DNA from 4 places in the Shewanella septentrionalis genome. Region 3 is predicted to be linked to each of the others. Evidence: predicted binding sites of a transcription regulator. Region 3 holds the regulator's gene; each other region holds the start of a gene.

Region 1 (5,223 bases), on a different contig from region 3:
CTTGAGATTGCTGCGCTAAAGAAGCCATTGGAGTGAGTGATACGGGTCCCCATTGAGTGGCACTGGCAGCCTGCGAGCCCGCAACTTGCTGAGCTCCAATCGCATTAATATCTTTAGCTTCATGCCCCCTGAGCTCAGCTAACACACGCTGAAACACTGACGAGTCAGATTTCAAATGGTCAAAATTCCCAGAGAAAGGTGCCAGCGTTGAATCCTGCATAAATGCGCCGCTCATTTTCAAGGGTTCACCACTCATACTCGTAGGCTGAGTGCTACTTCCTGCAAGAGCCATAGATGAGGTCATCCCTGAGCTAAATAGGCTTCCTCTTTGATCTGTGGCTGAGAGCCCAATTAAAGATGCAGGAGTTCGACCTACCGGATCCGCTTTAACAGTTTCAGCAGGCAAAATAACAGGAACAAACGGCGCAACAGCAGTCGGTGAAACGAGACTGTTCTGAGGCGTAGCGGCTAAACCGTCTTGACTAATAGGCGCTGAGTTAACCTCAGTATTTAACAGTGACGGAGGCACTCCAGGTACAGCAGGAGCAGCAGGAGCAGCAACTGATGCAACAGGAGCAGCAACGGGTACAAAAGGCACTGAGCCAGAAAAATCACTATTAATATATTGATTTAAAAAGGTATCAGCATCACTGTCTTGAGCTTGTTCAGTACTCGCAGTCAACCGCACCTCACCTAGAGGAAGAGATTCCACAGGCAATCCTATAGGTAACGCCAACAAGGTAAATGGCTCAGATTTATCTTGATCAACTGCACTGACCACCTTAGTCGTCAAGCTGGTACTTGTGCCCACTGGACGAATTGAAAGAAGATCAGAGATCATCCACAGCTCCACTCACTTGAGTTAATTGATAGGCGGCTAAACCTGGTTGTTGCAACTTAAATCGGCCCATTTCAACGGCTAATTCATCACGAGCCAAGATTAATTCTTGGAGCACTTGAGAATGAACCCGCTTTAATTCCGCACGGGCAGTTTTCTGTTCAATATCATGAGCCTTACCTGCCTGTTGCAGCGCCTTAATCAAAGCGATATTCACTTTTCGGACATTTTCCCAATCCCGGGCATCTGCATATTGGCGTAGAGCACTCGCAAAACGCGCCCATTGCTTAATTGAGATTTGCCCATCCTTCTCTGACATTGGTAATCACCTGAGTAATTGGAACCAGAGCTTCTGCACTGTTTTCGACACTGGCACTGACAAGCTGACGGCTACAGAAGTCATAGAGACGATGTAAACTCACGGCAACTTCACCACCATTTTCAAGGTCAAGCATAGAGTCCAAGCCGTGCACTATATTAAGGCACTTGTGGATACTCATGCCTTTCGCCTCATACCTTTGGTATTCCATATGGCCAGCGGTCCGCTCTAGTTCTTCCAATAAACCATCAAGTAGCATACGCACCATATCATGGGTTGTGGCTGCCGCTACTTGTGCGTCTAACGCGGTTTGCTTGTAGGCATTAAATGGATCGTACTCGTTTAACATTGGTTATAATTTCCTAGCTAAATAGCCCACTTGCAGCGCTAAATTGATTAATCGTCGCTTCCATTGCAGTAAATTGCGTTAAATAAATCTGATACTTTTGATTCATTTGATAATCATGACGTGCCATGCTGTCATTCACGCTTTTGATCTGTTTATTAATCGCTTCCTGCTTTTGATCGATATAACCATTAAACTGTGTAAATGGTTTTAGGGTATTTTCGATGCTTTTGACATAGCTATCAGGGCCAGTAAACATGGCTTGTACTTTTTCTGGATCACTTTTAAAGCTATCGGTCAGCTTAGCATCATCAATTTTTAGCTTTCCGTCTCGACCAATCTCAATCCCAATATCAGACAAACGCATACCATTGGCGGCGGTTACAAATACAGAATCACGTAATTTAGACTGGAGTAGGCGAATAGAAGTATCCCCCTTCAACACACCAATTTGTGCTTCACTCACAGCGGTAGTTTTGTCTTCTTTATCTTTATCCGAAGAGCTTGAGTCAGAGGTTTTAACGCCCATTGAACGGGTTAATTGATTAATTTGCGTCATTATAGAATTAAATGAATCGACAAAATCCTTAACCGCTTTCTTGTTCGCTTCAAAATCGTCTGTTACTTTAATCATGCTGCTTTCACCAGCCGCATGCACCTTGACTAATTCAAGGCTGACACCATCAACAACATTCTCTAGATAGTTACTACTGCTGGTAATATCGATACCGTTTAATGTGAGTTCCGCATCTTGTGCTGCACGACGTTCTGTCATGCCCCAATCAGCGCCATTAAACTCCACCTTCACTTGATTCGCGACACCCGATTCCTTTGAAGACAGCATAAATTCGATTTGGTTACCTGTGCGTACTAATGACGCCTGTACCCCTGGATTGCCCACTTGTTTATTGATCACATCGCGTAACTGAGACACAGAAATAGGCGCACCGCCATTAACCGTTGCCAAATCAATTTCCATGCGCTTAGTCGGATCGCTACCGACTTGAATGCTTATTACGCCTGACGCGGGTAACAGTTCGTTTTCAGATGTATAGGTCTTAGTAAGCTGATGCGCTTGCGCAAGTTTATGCACACTCAAATCATAATTGCCCTTTGGCGCATCAGATTTAACTGTCGCGGTCGCATTCTCGCCCGTAACTGTAGCAATTTTCCCTTTCGCCGCATCACCACCGATTTCACTGAGCTTAGTGGCCATTTTCTTCATATTATTTTCAAGCAACGTATAGGCATCTAACTGTGTTTTACTGGCAGTTAGCTTGCCTTTGTAAAGTGTATCTTTACCTGCGCGGTCTGCGCCAATCAGTTGCTGAGCAAATTGTGCTGCATTCATACCTGAAATCATGACTACCTCCACTCGTTCTAGAGCAAAACGCATGCCAAAAACAAGCTGCTGTTTTTAAAGATATTTAAATAATTAACTGGCCCGAACACAGCTAAAAACTTCCGCATAAACACTTAAACAGGAAAACTATCTTCCACTTTGTGTTATCGAAAATTCCCCACTAAAATATGAACCTTATAGGTTTCAATCTCGGGTTTAGCGACTACCGACCAATACATAAACCGTGGCTAAAATAAAAATGCCAGTCAGCGCAACTAACTGGCATTTTAGCTGTGACCAATGACATCACTTACCCAATAACATTAACGCAATAGACCCATCACTAAGCCAGTATTTTGGTTAGCTGAAGAAAGTACTGTTGTACCCGCCTGAACTAATAATTGGTTGCGCGTCATATTGGCAGATTCAACCGCGAAATCGGCATCCATAATACGGCCGGCAGCGGCTTTGGTATTTTCAGTTACGCTGGCAAGGTTAGCCGCAGTATGGCCAAGACGGTTAATGTTGGCGCCTAAGGTTGAACGTTTAGTGCCAACTGCAGAAATAAAATCATCCACTAACTTAATTGCATCATTCGGGGTGCCTTCTAAATCGCCAGCTTTAAGAGCCGTAATGTCTGCCGTAAGCGCTGTAAGTTTAACGTTCAGAATTTCATCTTTACCTGCACCGATCTGGAAAGTTACATCTGTAAGCTTGGTAAAAAGGTCATTACCTGCATAAGTCGTTTTGGTAGCAATACGCTCGATCTCATCATTTAGCTCTTTAAACTCATCATTCAATGCTTTCAAATCATCAGTTGAGTTAACACCGTTTGATGCTTGAGTAGCCAATTCTTTCTGGCGATTGGCAATGGTCGTTAATTCTTCTAACGCACCATCAGCGGTTTGCAGCATAGAGGTCGCATCAGAAATATTGCGTGATGCTGTTTCCATACCTTTTACGTTAGCGCTCATGCGGTTTGCAATTTGCAACCCCGCAGCATCATCAGATGCGCTATTGATACGTAAACCCGTAGACAAACGCTCCATAGCATTAGTCAATAAGTTATTGCTTTTGTTAACAGCACCTTGAGCAACAATTGAAGCGTAATTAGTATGAACACCTAACATATCAGTTCTCCTGAAAAATAACGGTTATCTTGGCGATGCCTGAATCTCAGCATCGATCCATAACTAATTAAGGCGACAGCAACAGCACACAACTAAAACTTATTTAAAAATAGATGGGATCACCTCTATAAAAACAGACTGAAATGGCATGCTCAAAACGCCATAAAAAATGCCAGCAAGCTAAGCTCACTGGCATTAAAACTAACACTGACTAATTTAATAAAATTAGCGCAGTAACCCCATGACTAAACCTGTATTTTGGTTAGCTGAAGACAGTACTGTTGTACCCGCTTGAACTAATAATTGGTTACGGGTCATATTGGCAGATTCAACCGCGAAATCGGCATCCATAATACGGCCTGCAGCGGCTTTGGTATTTTCAGTTACGCTGGCAAGGTTAGCCGCAGTATGGCCAAGACGGTTAATGTTGGCGCCTAGTGTAGAACGTTCTGTACCCACTTTGGCTAAGAAAGTATCAACAGCGGTAATTGCAGCAGTAGCACCAGTGGTTAAGTCACCTGTTACAGTTGTTGAAATAGCGCCTAACTTCACATTCAGTGTTTCTGCTATTCCAGCACCAATCTGGAAGTCAACACCTTTAATAAGTACGCCATCAGTCGCATCTTTAAACAGGTTATTACCCGCATAGGTTGTGTTTTCAACAATGCGTGTAATTTCATCGTTTAACTGTACAAATTCATCATTCAGCGCAGTTAAATCATCAGCAGAATTCACACCGTTCGCCGCTTGAGTGGCCAATTCTTTTTGGCGGTTAGCAATGGTCGTTAATTCTTCTAATGCACCATCGGCGGTTTGCAGCATAGAGGTTGCATCAGAAATATTGCGTGAAGCCGTTTCCATGCCTTTTACGTTAGCACTCATGCGGTTAGCAATTTGCAAACCCGCAGCATCATCAGATGCGCTATTGATACGTAAACCCGTCGACAAACGCTCCATGGCGTTAGTTAGTAAGTTATTGCTTTTGTTAACAGCACCTTGTGCAACGATTGAAGCGTAATTAGTGTGAACACCTAACATATCAGTTCTCCTGAAAAATAACGGTTATCTTGGCGATGCCTGAATCTCAGCATCGCTCCATAACTAACTAAGGCGACAGCAACAGCACACAACTAAAATCGATTTTAAAATGAGTGCATTAGCACTGTAAAAATCAGACTGAAATGGCATGCACCAAACACCATAAAAAATGCCAGTAAGCTAAGCTCACTGGCATTAAAACTAAACTGA
Region 2 (5,223 bases), on a different contig from region 3:
GCGTTGATGGTCTTAGTGCCGCCAACACGCTCAAATACCCGTTCTTGCAGTACACGAAGCAATTTAACTTGCATCTGCAATGGCATATCACCAATTTCATCAAGAAATAGTGTGCCGCCTTCAGCCAATTCGAAACGGCCTTTACGAGAGGATATTGCCCCAGTAAATGATCCCTTCTCATGGCCAAAAAGTTCACTCTCTAACAACTCTGGTGGTATAGCACCACAGTTCACTGGAATAAAAGGGCCATCACGGCGTTCAGACAAATAATGGATATTACGGGCGACCACTTCTTTACCTGTACCGGATTGACCCAGTACAAGCACGGTTGCCTCAGATGTTGCCACTTGATTAATCAAATGCCTTACATTGGCAATACCATCACTGCGCCCCACCAAGCTTCGGAATAACTTAGTTTGATTCGCACTTGTGGGGACTTGAGGACGCTTAACTTGGCCAAATACTTGGCAGAAGTGTAATAATTCAGTGAGTTGAGGATAGGTTAAAGGTTCCTCAATATTTCCAAGAATGTTAGATACTTGCAGATCGTCAACGTTGCCAAGCAACAGCATAGGTTGCCATGGATGTTGACCCGCGATGTTTTTAAGCATCTCTGCATCCATAACATCAGTTAGGATAACTAAAGCTCTAAAACGGGTATCTTGGAGGCTAGCACCTAATTTTTCGGCGTCAATTTGTACAATTTGCTCACCTAAAAAATCAAAAATGCAACACAGGCGATTTAATCGCTCTGATGGGGGGCCGATAAGTAAAATTCGTTGATCTGTTTGCATCATTCAGTAGGCCGTAAAGCTCTAATATGTATTAATTCGCATTAATTATTTATGATTAGTTGCTGTAAAAGCTTAACAAATTCAATGTAACAATCTGTGCCACCATCACTACTGTGATGAATATTGTATTATCAGCAGACGAGAAGCAAGCCTCAGATGAGGTTTATGCCAAACTGAATTGATTTTAGTTCATTTATGCCATGATTCTAGCTAAAAACGTCAAATGTTTGACTTTAAGCCAAAAAAAAGACGCAACCAGTGCGTCTATTTTTAATCACCAAATAAGATATTAACCCGCTTCAGAATGCGCAGAAATATTATGTTTATCTGCAGGAATCGCATCCCAACTCTCTTTTAGAGTACGAACTATGTCACTTACATCATCAATCGCTTTAACATCATTATTCAAATTCGCCTCAGAAATACGGCGCAACATAAAATCATATAAATTACTGAGATTGTAAGCAACACTGCCTTCAGCTTCCATATTTAAGCAGCTATTCAGCCCCGCGATAATCCCTAGCGATTTGCCAATAAGAAGCCCTTTTTTTGCAAAATCACGCTGCTCTATTGCATATCGACTCTGAGCCAAACGCTCAAGCAAACCAGCAAACATCATTTGAATAATGCGGTGAGGCGATGCCACTGCTATCTCACTTTCTAAAGAAACCTTACGATATGACTGTAATGAACCTCTCATATTAGTACCTACCTATTTGCATCTATCGACTTGTATACATTGATATGACGTTGACTATTACTACCAGCATGCAATAGAGCTTGCCTGTCCAGTAAGAAAACATTGGCTTTCTCTGTACATGCTTGAGTTAATGAAAACTGTAACTGCAAATAATCTCTGTCAACAAATTGCTCATCTGCAACCAAAGCCTCAAGTAATAATTGACGCTGGCCAACAAACTCTTGCAATTTTAATACCAAAAAATCAATATTTTCATTATCTATTGATAATGTAGTCACTTGTCTAATGATTTCATTCATTTGCTCATTAAGAGAATCTAATGTGCTAACAACATTCTGTGTATTAATTTGGCTATGATGCATAAATAAAATCTCTTACTCTGCCACTTTAGATAACAAACTCATAAAATCCAAAAACTGGCAAACATCGTGTAAATCTATCTTACGGTAGGGACAATTTGGCTGATAAAATATTATCGTTTGCTCACAAGCCCAGGAAGAGAGTCGAGTCGCTGAGTTAGCATACTACCTTGAGCGTTCATCTGGCCAACAATCAAATCCATAGCATTGTACTGCTTTAATAACCTAGCTTCATAGGCCTTCATTTTTAAGGCAAGACTCTCACGGCTATCGGTAATACGAGAAAGTTGAGTATCTAAACTTTCATCTCGACTATCTAAAATCCCCCCTGTTTTTACATAGGAGTCAGTAACATCTTTCATTCGTGTACCAAACCCAGTTTTTTCCGCTGAAAAAAAGTCGGATACGGCATTAATATCTTTACTTAGCACTTCATCAAGCTTTTTATCATCAATCTCAAGGCTCCCCGTCTGAGTGGTTTTAATGCCCAGATTCGCTAACATCATAGAGCCACTATCACCACTCGTTGATGACAACACGCCCCTCATCTGGTTTTGGACACCACGAATAACAGAATCACCTTGCAATACACCTGCTTTCTTAGTTTTGGGATCATAGCCTGACATGCCAGACATGGTTTTCATTAACTCATTGTATGAATTAACAAAATCTTTTATAGCTGTTTTAGAAGATTCACGATTAGGTTCAATTTTGAGTGTCGTTGTTTTATCTTTGTTAGCATCCGTCAATGTTAAGTTGATACCTGTAATCGCATTTTTTACTTCGTTTGAATCAGAAGTCACTTTTAAACCATCAACATACAAAATTGCATCTTTTGCAGGTTGTAATTCTGTCATTGCAAAAACATCTGAAAGTGCTGTTCCAGCGTCATCCGTGGCCGATGCTTGAACTACATTAGCCGCACCAGTCTTGTTAGATGTAAGAACCAACTGAGCACCATTATCGCCCTTAATAATGGTTGCAGTTACTCCAACATTATCTTTAGAAGCATTGATGTTTTTCATAATGTCTTGCAGAGAGTCTTCTGCACCAACAGCGACATTAAAGCTCTCACTTCCCACTGTCAGACTTAATGAGCCACTTCCTATTGGAGCCGTAACATCTGTAACTGCTGTAGAACCTAATTTATGGCTTTCAGCCAACTGTTCAACAATAACTTTATAGTTACCAGCTACTGCAGTCGGGTCAACTGTTGCGGTCATAAAATCTTTATTGGAAAGCGCACTCTTAAAACCTGTAAAAGTTTTAGCATCAGATAGAGGTTTTATTTTCTCTAAGAAATCAGACATTGCACTTTTCAATGCCCCAAGAGCAGAGATCTGAGTATTTATCTTACCTTCTTGAGCATTGAATTTGGCTTCTTTAGGCGCTTTTTCTGCATTAACTAGAGCGGTTACAATGCCGCCGATGTCCATGCCAGTACCTACACCCAATGATGTTAATCCCATATCCACCTCTGATCTGCGTCTAAAAACTTACCAAAACGCATAGTCAATAATTCAGCAAGATTCACGCCAACACTTCAGTTAATGTGAATAGCTTACCACTTTAGATTGAACCTCTCATCAATGCATATTAAAAACTACAACTTAAACCTCTGTTTTTATTAATGCACCAGTCACTTCAGACAATTTTTCAGCCAAGGCAAGCGCCTCTTCACTAGGAATTTGTCGCAGCACTTCACCAGAGTCTATATCCATAACACTGACAACAGGCCTATCAGAACTCGCATCAACTTTAAATGCTAATCCCTTACGCATCATAGTTACCATATCCGTCAGGTCACTCGCAACCTTATCTAACTGCTCAACATTCGTTTTAGTATCTTTTGTAGACTCGCCATCTTCTACCATGTTCACGCTGTTTGATTGGCCAAACAAAGGCTTTATTGAACCACTTGACTCTTGCTGAAGAGATTGTGGAGGAGCTAGTTTAAGCTCTGTCTTCAGCCCCACTACATTAGATGTACTAACTGAATTAATATCCATCATGCCACCCTCTTAGTCACACTTACCTATGTACTCTGGTACTGCTAGAAAGTACTAACCTCACAGATGAAGCACAAAACTACACGCTTCAGCTTTATCTTCAAACAGCTACTAATCTGCTTACTACTGTATATTGATGATGCTACTAAATGTTATTGACTTATAATCACTTTATTAACAACACTAAACTGACCATTTTAATGCACAAAGGGAAGGGTCTAAACGAACCTCCCCTCTCAGTGCCAAACACTTAGCTGTCAATCATCTCAGTATGAGATAACCGCCAATCATAATTACAGCAATGACAGGGCAACTTGTGGTAATTGGTTGGCTTGTGCCAACATAGCAGAAGATGTCTGAGACAGAATTTGTTTCTTAGTCATTTCTGCAGTTTCTTTTGCAAAGTCAACATCTTGAATACGGCTACGGGCATCTGCTACGTTAGTTTGCACGTTCCCTAAGTTATTGATTGTGAAGTTCATACGGTTTTGTACCGCACCCAAATCTGCACGTTGGGAATCAATACCAGCAATAGCTGAATCTATGACAGCCAAGGCATCCTGTGCTCCTTTAGCCGTGCCAATATCAATTTTAGACACTTCAGACAATTTAGAGCTACCAGCAGTTGCAGTCACACCGCCACCGAGCAGTTCGTTAGCTGTTGTGCCTTTAATGGCAAATTTTTCAGGTGAAGATAATTTAAGTTCAGACGTTTTACTGGCGTTTGCTGCACCAGCAGCTTGACCACCTAATTTCGCCGTTGTACCGCCACCATAACCAGCAACTTCTACACCAGCAACACCCTTAGCTGTAATACTAATGACACCCGTTTCTTTATCGTGGCTAACATCGTATCCCGCTTTACCTAAGTCAGTAGCAAGTTGCGCTGAATCGCCTTTATATGTTGCTAAATCGTAGCTATCTTTTGTACCATCTTTGGCAACAACAGAGAAAGTCCCCGTATCCGCAGCACTTAAGCCAGACAGTGTTGTCGTAACTGAGGCCTCAGCCGTAACGCCTGCACCTGCTTTATTAATGTTATCAGCAACTGTAGCAGCATTGTCACCGCCGGTAATTGCCACAATTTTACCATTAACAGCAAAAGCTGCATCAGCGGTTGTACCTTGTGTTAAAACAGTCGCCGCTTCTACACCAAATTTAGTGCCAGCACCTGAAACGCTGTGATTACCAATCTTATTCGCCGCAGTACTAGAAAGCGAAACTGAAATCGTTTCATTTGCGTTTGAACCGACCTGAAACTTTTGACTACCGTAACTACCATCAAGTAATTTCTGACCACCAAAAGAAGTCGTGTCAGCAATACGTGTTAATTCTGTTTGTAATGAAGAAATCTCTTTCTG
Region 3 (5,223 bases):
TTACCGTTACTAAAGCGTTTAGCCAATTGCTCTGCGACGTAAACCGATCTGTGTTGTCCACCCGTGCAGCCAATCGCTACAGTTAAATAACTGCGATTGTTGCGCTCGAGATGCGGCAGCCAAGTTTCCAGTAAATTTTCGATTTGCCAGATGAACTTATTCACGAGTGGTTGACGATTTAAGAACTCAGCCACGGGCTCATCTAAGCCTGTCAATGGACGCAGCGCCAGTTCCCAGTGTGGGTTAGGCAGAAAGCGTACATCAAACATAAAGTCGGCTTCGGTTGGCATACCGTGCTTAAAGCCAAAGGACTCGAAGTTAATCACTAACTCTTTATCGACGCTGCCGAGCAGAATTTGTCTCACTTGATCGCTTAAATCATAGATATTCAAATTCGACGTATCTATGTAGTGATCGACCAGTTTTGACATAGGCTCGAGCAGTTTCCCTTCCAGCTTTATCGCTTCTTGCAAAGAGACTTGGCTCTTCGACAAAGGATGCAAACGGCGGGTCTCGCTGTAACGCTTAAGCAGAATTTTATCGCTGGAATTGAGGAAGAAGCTGGTTAACTCAGTATCAGGAGGCAGGCTCGCGAGTTGCTTCACTAAGACTTTATCCTGCTCAGGCATGTTACGCACGTCGACACTGATGGCGACGAGATCGTTACTGCCTTTGAGTTGCTCAAGCAAAGTGCCGATTAAGGGCAAGGGAAGGTTATCGACACAATAATAGCCGAGATCTTCGAGTACCCTTAGGGCGACAGATTTGCCTGAGCCTGAGCGGCCCGACACTATGACCAGTTTCATCCAGTGATTACCTGATAGAGTTCCGTTTCATCATGCGTCTTGCGTAATTGCTTTAATATTTGCTTGTCGCTCAGCTTTTCGGCCATGCAAGACAAGGTACTTAAGTGTTGCTGACATTGGTCAGCAGGCACCAGTAGTGCAAATAAAATATCAACAGGTTGCTTATCGATAGCATCGAATGCTATCGGCTCTTCACACTTAATGAGTATGGCAATGGGCTGATCTATATCGGCTAGTCGACCATGTGGAATGGCGATGCCGTTACCTATACCTGTGCTCCCCATCTTTTCGCGCGCCACTAGGCTTTCGAATATCTCTTGAGATGAGAGGGTCGGGTACTGGGCAGCGACTAAGTCGCTGATGAGTTCCAGTACCTTTTTCTTGCTGCCCGGAGTGGCGCAGGTAGTGCACTCCGGCCGCAGTATGGTACAAAGTTCCATTATTAGTGTTTTGTTAACTTCTCTTTGTGTTTAATAACCTGACGATCAAGCTTGTCAATCAGGGCGTCTATAGCGGCATACATGTCAGCATGCTCTGAAGTAGCAAAAACTTCACCACCGATAAGATTTATTCTCGCTTCGGCAATCTGTTGCATTTTCTCGACATTGAGCACAACGTGCACATTATTGATCTGTTCGAAATGGCGTTCAAGTTTTGAAAACTTTTCTTCTACATATGCGCGTAACGATTCGGTAATTTCGACATGGTGTCCACTCAGGTTTATTTGCATAGAAACGTCCTCCGATATCCACTGTAGGTTATAAACTTTTACGCTGATTAGAAGGCGGAATGAGCATAGCCTCTCGGTACTTCGCAATGGTTCTGCGGGCTACGTTGATCCCTTGTTCTGCCAGAAGTTGTGCCATCTTACTGTCGCTTAATGGTTTTTTCTGGTTTTCCGCTGCAACCAGTTTCTTAATGAAGGCTCTGATTGCTGTGGATGAGCACTCCCCACCATCGTCAGTTCCGACGTGGCTAGAGAAGAAGTATTTTAGTTCAAAAAGTCCCTTAGGGGTATGCATGTATTTCTGTGTCGTCACCCTTGAGATGGTCGACTCATGCATTTCTACCGCTTCGGCAATATCGTTCAGCACCATAGGTTTCATGGCTTCTTCACCGTATTCAAAGAAACCTTGCTGATATTGGACGATACAGTTCGCCACCTTCAACAGGGTATCATTACGGCTCTCTAAACTCTTGATAAACCATTTAGCCTCTTGCAGATGACCACGAATAAATTGGCTATCGGCTTGGCTTTTAGTGCTGCGCGCCATCGAGGCATAATGTTGGTTTACATTGATTTTTGGCATGCAGTCAGGATTCAGCTCAACCACCCAGCGGCCATTTTTCTTCGACACAGACACATCTGGGATGACGTATTCGTCATCGTTGGGCGTAATCAATAAACCTGGGCGAGGATTGAGGGTTTGGATAAGCGCGATGCCGTCTCTTAACTCATCCTCTTTTAATTTAGTCTTACGCATCAACAATCTAAAATCGCGGGCGGCGATCAGATCTAAATGATCTTTGATCAGCATGCGGGCGTTTTCTAGGTTGGGCGTATCAGCGGCGAAATGCGACAGTTGGATCAACAGGCACTCGCTTAAATCGCGGGCGGCAACACCAATGGGATCAAAATGTTGAATGCGCTTGAGTACGGCTTCTACTTCGTCGAGCTCAACCTCAGAATTGCCCATGGCTTCGAGGATTTCGTCAGTGCTTTGGGTGAGATAGCCTTGATCGTCGATGGCATCAATAATGGCGGTGGCAATGGCTAAATCGGTTTCAGAAAACGGCGTGAGGTTTTTTTGCCATTCTAAGTGTTCATACAAGCCTTCACTGGTCTCACCTTGGAAGGGCATATCGTCTTCACGACTGCCACCGGGGCCAGAATTAGGAGAGGCGGTGAACACTTCATCCCATGTGGTGTCCATGGGGAGTTCGTCGGGCATGGACTCTTTCGTGAGCGACTCTGCCGTATCTATGGTGGAGCTGTCTTTTTCTGGCGGCAGGGTGCTAGATTCACTGAAATCCGTATCGGATAGCGTTTGGTTTACAGGGTCTTTAGTGGCGTCGAATTGATCCTCTTCCAGCTCGAGAAGGGGATTAGAATCTAAGGCTTGCTGGATCTCTTGCTGCAGTTCTAATGACGACAGTTGCAACAGACGGATGGCCTGTTGTAATTGTGGCGTCATGGTTAACTGTTGACCCAGTTTGAGCTGGAGTGACGCTTTCATGTTACCGCTGATCCCTACGTTATTATTGTTGGATGAGGTCGCTTGTTATCATCTTGAGTGGAGTCCAATGGTGGCATAAATTGCCTGCATTGGCTCCGCTTGATTAACTATAGCCTGAATTGTTCACCTAAGTACACAGCCCTAACTTGCTGATTGTCTAAGATCTCTGCGGGTGTTCCTTCGGCAATCAAGTTTCCGTGACTCACGATATAGGCATGTTCACACACATCTAATGTCTCACGGACATTGTGGTCTGTGATCAACACGCCAAGGCCACGACTTTTGAGCTGTTCGATAATCTTTTTAATGTCGATAACCGAAATCGGATCGACACCAGCAAAGGGTTCATCGAGCAAAATGAACTTAGGATTTGCTGCTAACGCCCGCGCAATTTCGACACGGCGACGTTCACCGCCCGACAATGACATGCCTTGGCTGTCACGGATGTGGGTGATGTGGAACTCTTCAAGCAGATGCTCTAGCTCTTCTTCCCTTTGCTCTTTTTTTAGTTCTTTACGCGTTTGCAGCACGGCCATGATGTTGTCATGGACGGTCAGTTTACGAAAGATACTGGCTTCCTGTGGCAAGTAACCTATGCCTTTGCGGGCGCGCAGGTGCATAGGATCTGCGGTTAAATCATCATCGTCGATAAAGATGTGGCCTTTATCGCTCTTAACCAGACCGACGACCATGTAAAAGGTGGTAGTTTTACCCGCGCCGTTCGGGCCGAGCAGTCCAACAACTTGACCTGTCTTTACCGTTAGACTGACGTCTTTAACCACTTGGCGACTCTTATAACTCTTCGCCAGATTTTGTGCTCTTAGGGTGATTTGGGTCATTTAGAGTCCTGCTTTTTCACAGGTTTATCCGCTGGCGCGTCTGGTTTGGCATCATCTTGATAGCTTTCAGGCTGAATAATAGTGATCACGCGATCGTCACCACTACCTGTGCTTTCTGCAATCAATTTTTGCTGGATGATGTTATAGCGGATCACATTACCCGTCACTTGGCTACCTGCTTGATCTAACGAAGCTTGGCCTTTCAGTGTCAGGGTACGGCTTGCCATATCGTAACGAATTTCTTTCGCGCTCGCCGAGGCTGGACGGCCATCGTCTAACACTTGGCTGTAAGTTGCGGGGTTACCAGTGGCCACTAAAATTTTGCTATTTTCACCTTCGGCAGAAAATGCACGCAGTTCATTTGCTTGGATTTTTATCGAGCCTTGGGTAACTTCCACCGGACCAAAGAAGATGATCTGGTTGTTCTTGATATCTGCCGTTTGGCTCACTGCTTTGATTTTAACTTCCTGCTTTAGGTCGTCGACTTTAGCAAAGGCGCTCATGCTCATTATTAGCATTAGGCTGGCAAGTAATACGTTATTTTGCTTCATATGTTCCTACTACCTGACTGGTCAATTTCACTTCCTGCGCGTTGAGGTCGGCATAAAGGCCTTGGCCTTGAATATTAAAATCTTTCCCTGTGACGTAAATGGTACGGTCAGAGGTCATTATCATCGTATTGAGATCGAGTTCCAGATAACTGGTGGACAAGGTCTGGATCGGTTCTTCTGCGCTAATGGCATCAATAATAACATTGTTTTCGAGTACAACCTTGCCCGTTTCCTTGTTTAGCTTGCCCTGATCTGCACTGAGTTGCCATTGTGCTTTACCTTGGTCTGGATAAACAAGATAAACAGGTTGAGTAAAGTAAGTTTGATTCGTTGAATCATAATGTTCCATGTGTTTCGCCGTCACACGGCTATTGACTAGCCCTTGTTCATTGAACTCAACACTGCGCAGATCTTCAATGATGAAATCTGGGGTATTCTGATCTTTAACTCTATTATCGGTATCACCGCTGTGTTTGTTCTGCACTTGCCAATACAGCACTAATGCAGTTCCAAAAAAAGCAATAATCGCGAGTGTCACACGACTCATATACTCATTCCATGGGCCGAAGTGAATTTATTTTGACTGAGTAGCAACAGATCTGTGAGTTCACGCAGTGCACCGTGGCCACCATTGAGCGTAGTGACAAAGTGGGCGTGCTGACGCACATAGGGATGACCATCGGCCACACTGACCGCTAAACCGACGACATTCATCACGGGTAAATCGACAATATCATCACCGATATATGCTACTTCTTCCGGGGTGACACCATAGAGTGCGAGCAATGCT
Region 4 (5,223 bases), on a different contig from region 3:
AATCGCCACTATGGGATCACGATTAGTTGCCGCCACAATCCGCACATTGGCATGCTGCACTTTGGCACCGCCAACGGGACGATATTCGCTATTTTCAAGCACTCTGAGTAACTTCACTTGATGCTCAATCGGCATTTCGGTGACTTCATCAAGAAATAAGGTTCCACCTTCTGCCTGCTCAAATACGCCTTTGTGATCGCGATTCGCACCAGTGAAAGCGCCTTTGACATGACCAAACAGCTCACTATCGACCAACTCAGGGCTTAATGCACCGCAGTTAATTGCAATAAAAGGCTCGTTCAATCTCGGGCTGGCAAGATGTATGGTATTGGCAACGAGCTCTTTCCCTGCGCCACTCTCACCAATAATCAGCACATTACTGTCGGTCGCAGAAACGCGACGTATCGTACGATACAGCTTGTGCATAGCTGCAGAGGAACCGACAAGCAAACCATATTGGTCTAGCTCGCTGGAAAAAGGCCGAGGCCGGATTGGTGATGAGACTAAATACTGGGCAAAATCGGCGAAGATGTCACTGATCAACGTCATATCGTAGGGTTTACGAAAATGATAACAGGCAAAATTCGACATTAACTGATCAAGATTGGGGTTCGGCTGACCATCGGAGAGAAAAATAAACTCGATATTAGACAAGGCCGTATTGTCCAGCAGCCCAAGATAATCCTCACGGCTAAGGCTAGACAGCTCAATGATGGCAACATCAATGTGGTTCGCCTCAAGCTGCTCTATCCAAGGTAAATCATCGACACTGCGTAGCTTATTAAAGTCGGCTGCGCCGGCGAGTTCAATGATAGCTTGCTCGGCGTTTACATCCTGCAGGTGATAAAAAAGTGTCAATCGAGCCATGCTATCCCACTCCCTGTGTATGAAGGGCTACTGTATGTCAGTCGTGAAATTTTAACAACAGCAACGGTAATAGTTGCCGATATTCTAAGAGGATGGCGCAAGTAACCGAGAATATCAGCCTAAAAATCAGCCTGTTAACATACCATTAAAAATGAGAACAAAATATGCATGGTAGCTGAACGAAACGCAATTAGTTAAGCCAAACCGTTAAACAGGACTGTGCCGAACACTGGCATTTGGAGGCATTCATGAAGTCTAATGTTGTGCAACATCAGACTGATATCCGCGCCGATATCAGTTTGATTGATGAAATAATAAAGCTCAATCAAGAAGGGCTAACATTCTACAATCAGGCAATGACGTACGTCGAAGACTATAACCTTAAGCGTATTTTTTCGACCAAAGCGAATATCCACCAACGAATGTTGACGCGTTTTGAACAGCTGCGCCCTCTAACTGGTGAGCCTATTCATGGTCTAAGTCATGCAATACCAGTGACTTATACTCAAGTGACCAAATTGCTGCAACAATGCCATATGGCACAAGCGATGGCCGCACTTGTCGCCATTGAACAACAAGTGTTAATCCAGATGAAACAAGCGGTAAGGCAAGCACATCAGCCACAGCTTGCCAATCAGCTCGCAGAAGGTGCCGCTTGGTTGCAAATCAGTTGCGATGGTATGAGTTCACTCAACCCCAGTTAATCCTTGTAGCTGTTAGCATCAGTGCACATCAATATGATGTCTCTGTACTAATACGGCTTGCTACTGCATACGCGAAACCTTACACACTCAACCGCACTTATTCGTGCGGTTTTTTTATGCTCTAAAGATGGCTTTGCTTACCAGCAAAAATTACATTTTGTCGGTAAAAAAGACCGACTTAGGGGAAATCGCTGAGACATGAAAATATCGAAACTATCAACTAGAAGCATTAAATTCAATAACTTAATAAAACTGGCACGATTCACGCATTATCTAACATCGAGAAAACAACGGAGGATATGATTATGAAAACCACAACAGCATCAGTACTAGCGACCTTACTTGTCGGTTCAATCAGTTTAAATGTCGCAGCGGCTCAAGATTGGAAGGACGGGGCAAAGGATGCGTGGATCGATGGTAAAGCTGAAACCACTTTACTGCTCAACACTAACCTCAATTCCTTTGACATTATCACCGATGTGAAAGACGGAAACGTCACATTAACAGGTAAAGTGGAAAGCAGTGTTGATAAAGCCCTCGCCTCTGAACTGATCAAAAGTTTAGACGGGGTAAAAGATGTCGATAACCAACTCACTGTAATGAATGAGAAAGAAGGCACCAGTGACGTTGTCGCGTCGTTGACCGATTCTAAGGTTGCCACAGTCGTCAAAACCCGTTTACTGTTTTCAACCGATGTTTCTGGCACCCAGATTAATGTGGATGTCGCCAATGGTATCGTCACCTTAAAAGGTGAAGTTGCTAGCGATGCCGAACGTCAGTTAGCGCTGAAAATTGCTGAGAATACCGACGACGTGAAAAAGGTTGTCGATAAAATCAAAGTCGTAAAAAACATGTCTTAATGCAAGCAGTTAGTCTTGACTCAACAATTTGACCTAATTGGTTATAAAAGTTAGTTATAACAAAGCATTACAAAAAACCAGCCTAGGCTGGTTTTTTTATGTCTATTATCAGATTTAACCAAGCTAGGTTTTCTATCTCGACTAAGGAAGACTAAATTGCGAAAACAAAAATCGAAGTGGGAAAATAAAAGCTGCGCTAAAATGTGGGCTCAGCGCTGGCTTCAAAGCCAAACTGGAACTCATAAAAATGCTGACCATTTTCGATACTGATGGCCATAGTGCCCGTTAAGCCCTGCAACTCGCCCACGCCAGAATGGGGAACCACTTCTAAGATCAAACGGTTTTGCCCATCGGTCATAATGCCAAAATGTTGCAGCACGAAACTGCCCTGCTTACCGCATACATTGCCAACCACTTGTTCAATCGCCACATAGCCAGCCGAGCCTTTGACTGACGTCATCGCACTGAGCATTTCACCTTGACTGCGGCCCTCAAGCTCACCATAAAAGGTTTTATCTAAGCCCATACGCCCTAACGTCACGCCGCCAACCCCAGTCGCATAGGTGCTATCTGGGGTGAGCTTAACATCAAATTTCCCCGTAATTTTACTAACTTGCATGACACTCTCCTTGTCAAAACGTTATGCCAAGTCTATCTACCCGAGATTGCTTGCCGCTGCGGCAAGCATGATTCACGGAACGAAAAATAACTTAGCACAAGCCTGCGCAGATCCATAATCGCATTTACACACTTCCCTTACACACTTCCCTTACACACGCCCCTTGCACACGCCAACTGACTACTGAGTTAAGTGACTGATGCCAGTTTCACTCACTGCCACTTCTGTGGTTTTGACGATTTCAGGGCTTTCAGACATAGGTTGGTCAGGCGCTCTATCGCGATAAGTCACGGCAATTTTGAATGGAGCTTCGAAGGGATAAACAGGTTCAATACTGTCCACCTCAATGCGATCGCCCAGCACGACGCTGCCTAAATGCTTCAAATTATTGTGTTCAAAATCGAGGCTAAACAAACCAAGATACCAAAATACCCCCGAACCTTGGGTCGTCACAATAAACGGCGCCACAAAGGGCATAGTCTGCAGTTTAGGATCATCTTGAATGGGCGCGTTACTCTGGGTATCGGGCTCTAAAGCGGGATCGAAATTTAACGGGGTAATGCGTAAATAATCCAGTAATGCTCGGCCTTTTACGTCACCGTCTTGATAATCCCCCATTGCAAATTCTGTTTGCTTGATCTTAATAAAATGGGTCAAGGCAACCGATTTACCGCCCTCTGGTAGGGTAATTTCAAACGGGTTAGCGGTATTTAAGCTAAAGAGTTTAAGCATCACTTCCGATGCATTCGCCACCGGTTTAACCTCAAGTGGTGTCACCACTTCGACCTCATTGGCCTGTGCCTGCGCTTTTTCCTGTGCCATAGCCTCGTCGTATTGCATAACTTGGCCATCTTCCATCACCATATAAATATCATCATTGGTCATGTTGAAACGGTAAATACCCGCGGCAAGTATGGCGAATATCACTAAGGTGCCCGCTAGGGTTAACTTTACAAACGTACTCATTTTCTCTCCCCAATCGCGCGCTTTGTGCGCTGCTTTTCTAACACTGATCAACTTCAAATCAATGTCGGAGCAGTATTACAGATACTGAGTTAAAGCGGAGTGGGTAAAGTGTAAAAAAGTGACGCTATTTTGAAATTTGTCAGGCTAAGTTCAGCAACATGTCCTTTACTCGGTGAATATTATGGGCCGAGTAAATACTCAGCCCAACACTTAGCTACTTCTCGTTTTTCCACAAGGCTGGGGTTTGACTCGGTTGCCAATTACTTTGGGAGAAATGGGCTTGCACTAAGGAATAGATTTTATCTTGATACGAGACAAAATCAGGCTGCTGATAATCATGCTGATCCTGCCAAGCAGGGGCATAGTTATCTAGCGTGTCGAAACGGTATCCTTGGCGCTGCGCCTCTTCCACGAAGCGTTTAATTTTAGGCAAATTGATGGTCGCCCCTTGACCACGATGGGCATTCTCAAACAGGAAGTCGTGGGTCAAGATCACCACTTTACCGTCGTGCAAACCATCGCTGCAGTCTAAGTTCTGCGTGCGACTGTTGAGAGGGTTCATTGTGGTGCCCGCACAGGTGTTGATCACTTGATTGATTTTATCCACCAGCTCAAGCCCATCGGCCATAGATTCGGCTGGAAAAGCCACGCCCCAATCCTCTGGGCCCCAATCAAAGTCCCAACCAAATATTTTATAGTCACTCTCGGCGAGCATGTTTTGAATTTGCACCGCAACTTGCGAACTGTTGGTAGAGGTTTCAGCGGTACAAGCAAAAGCGGGGTCCCAAGGCGGCACAGTATCAGAGGTGGCACACAAGCCGTCGCCTTTGAGTTTACTGCTCACTCGCCAGCCATTGGTATAGGGCAAACGCGCCAACTTAGTCATCTTGTTGTTGGGATAACTGGCGGCATTAGGGATAAGTTCAACCACTTTGGCGGTGTTCGTCACAAAATAGGTAAAGTCGGTAGCCGCATCTTGATAGGATTTAACTGGCCAGAGGCCCACTTGATTGCAATAAACCGCCCCCGATTGCACACCATCGGTGCAGTTATGCAGCATATGATCGTAACTGTGGTTTGCCAGAATATGACCATCGTCTAGCAAACGTTGTAGGGCGACAGCCGCCAACGCTTCGTTTTCATCCCCTTCGCCATACATATGAAATGCATTGATAAAGAAGGTCGCCTTGATATTGGCATCCTTTAG

Evidence for each region. The regulator sigma-54, encoded in region 3, starts transcription at its own class of promoters, with help from an activator protein. The targets are predictions, from matches to a motif close to GTTGGCACGNNNNTNGNNT.
Region 1: the regulator sigma-54 is predicted to act here: its motif matches at 2,887-2,905, upstream of fliD (flagellar filament capping protein FliD).
Region 2: the regulator sigma-54 is predicted to act here: its motif matches at 3,375-3,393, upstream of fliD (flagellar filament capping protein FliD).
Region 4: the regulator sigma-54 is predicted to act here: its motif matches at 1,823-1,841, upstream of NE536_RS06485 (BON domain-containing protein).

What each region holds. Positions count from the first base shown of each region.
Region 1 is NZ_JAMTCC010000018.1:53,799-59,021, forward strand. Features, by position in the region: gene NE536_RS11950 (flagellar hook-length control protein FliK) at 1-841, opposite strand, end outside; gene NE536_RS11955 (hypothetical protein) at 831-1,157, opposite strand; gene fliS (flagellar export chaperone FliS) at 1,126-1,506, opposite strand; gene fliD (flagellar filament capping protein FliD) at 1,520-2,866, opposite strand; gene NE536_RS11970 (flagellin N-terminal helical domain-containing protein) at 3,169-3,975, opposite strand; gene NE536_RS11975 (flagellin N-terminal helical domain-containing protein) at 4,201-5,013, opposite strand.
Region 2 is NZ_JAMTCC010000001.1:144,164-149,386, forward strand. Features, by position in the region: gene NE536_RS00655 (sigma-54 dependent transcriptional regulator) at 1-797, opposite strand, end outside; gene fliS (flagellar export chaperone FliS) at 1,084-1,494, opposite strand; gene NE536_RS00665 (flagella biosynthesis chaperone for FliD, FliT) at 1,503-1,856, opposite strand; gene fliD (flagellar filament capping protein FliD) at 1,967-3,322, opposite strand; gene NE536_RS00675 (flagellar protein FlaG) at 3,464-3,862, opposite strand; gene NE536_RS00680 (flagellin) at 4,156-5,223, opposite strand, start outside.
Region 3 is NZ_JAMTCC010000011.1:47,747-52,969, forward strand. Features, by position in the region: gene rapZ (RNase adapter RapZ) at 1-806, opposite strand, end outside; gene ptsN (PTS IIA-like nitrogen regulatory protein PtsN) at 803-1,246, opposite strand; gene hpf (ribosome hibernation promoting factor) at 1,249-1,536, opposite strand; gene NE536_RS08175 (RNA polymerase factor sigma-54) at 1,565-3,043, opposite strand; gene lptB (LPS export ABC transporter ATP-binding protein) at 3,151-3,882, opposite strand; gene lptA (lipopolysaccharide transport periplasmic protein LptA) at 3,879-4,433, opposite strand; gene lptC (LPS export ABC transporter periplasmic protein LptC) at 4,420-4,980, opposite strand; gene kdsC (3-deoxy-manno-octulosonate-8-phosphatase KdsC) at 4,977-5,223, opposite strand, start outside.
Region 4 is NZ_JAMTCC010000008.1:132,652-137,874, forward strand. Features, by position in the region: gene NE536_RS06475 (sigma-54 interaction domain-containing protein) at 1-867, opposite strand, end outside; gene NE536_RS06480 (hypothetical protein) at 1,116-1,571, shown strand; gene NE536_RS06485 (BON domain-containing protein) at 1,877-2,431, shown strand; gene NE536_RS06490 (DUF3224 domain-containing protein) at 2,628-3,050, opposite strand; gene NE536_RS06495 (hypothetical protein) at 3,231-4,016, opposite strand; gene NE536_RS06500 (polysaccharide deacetylase family protein) at 4,231-5,223, opposite strand, start outside.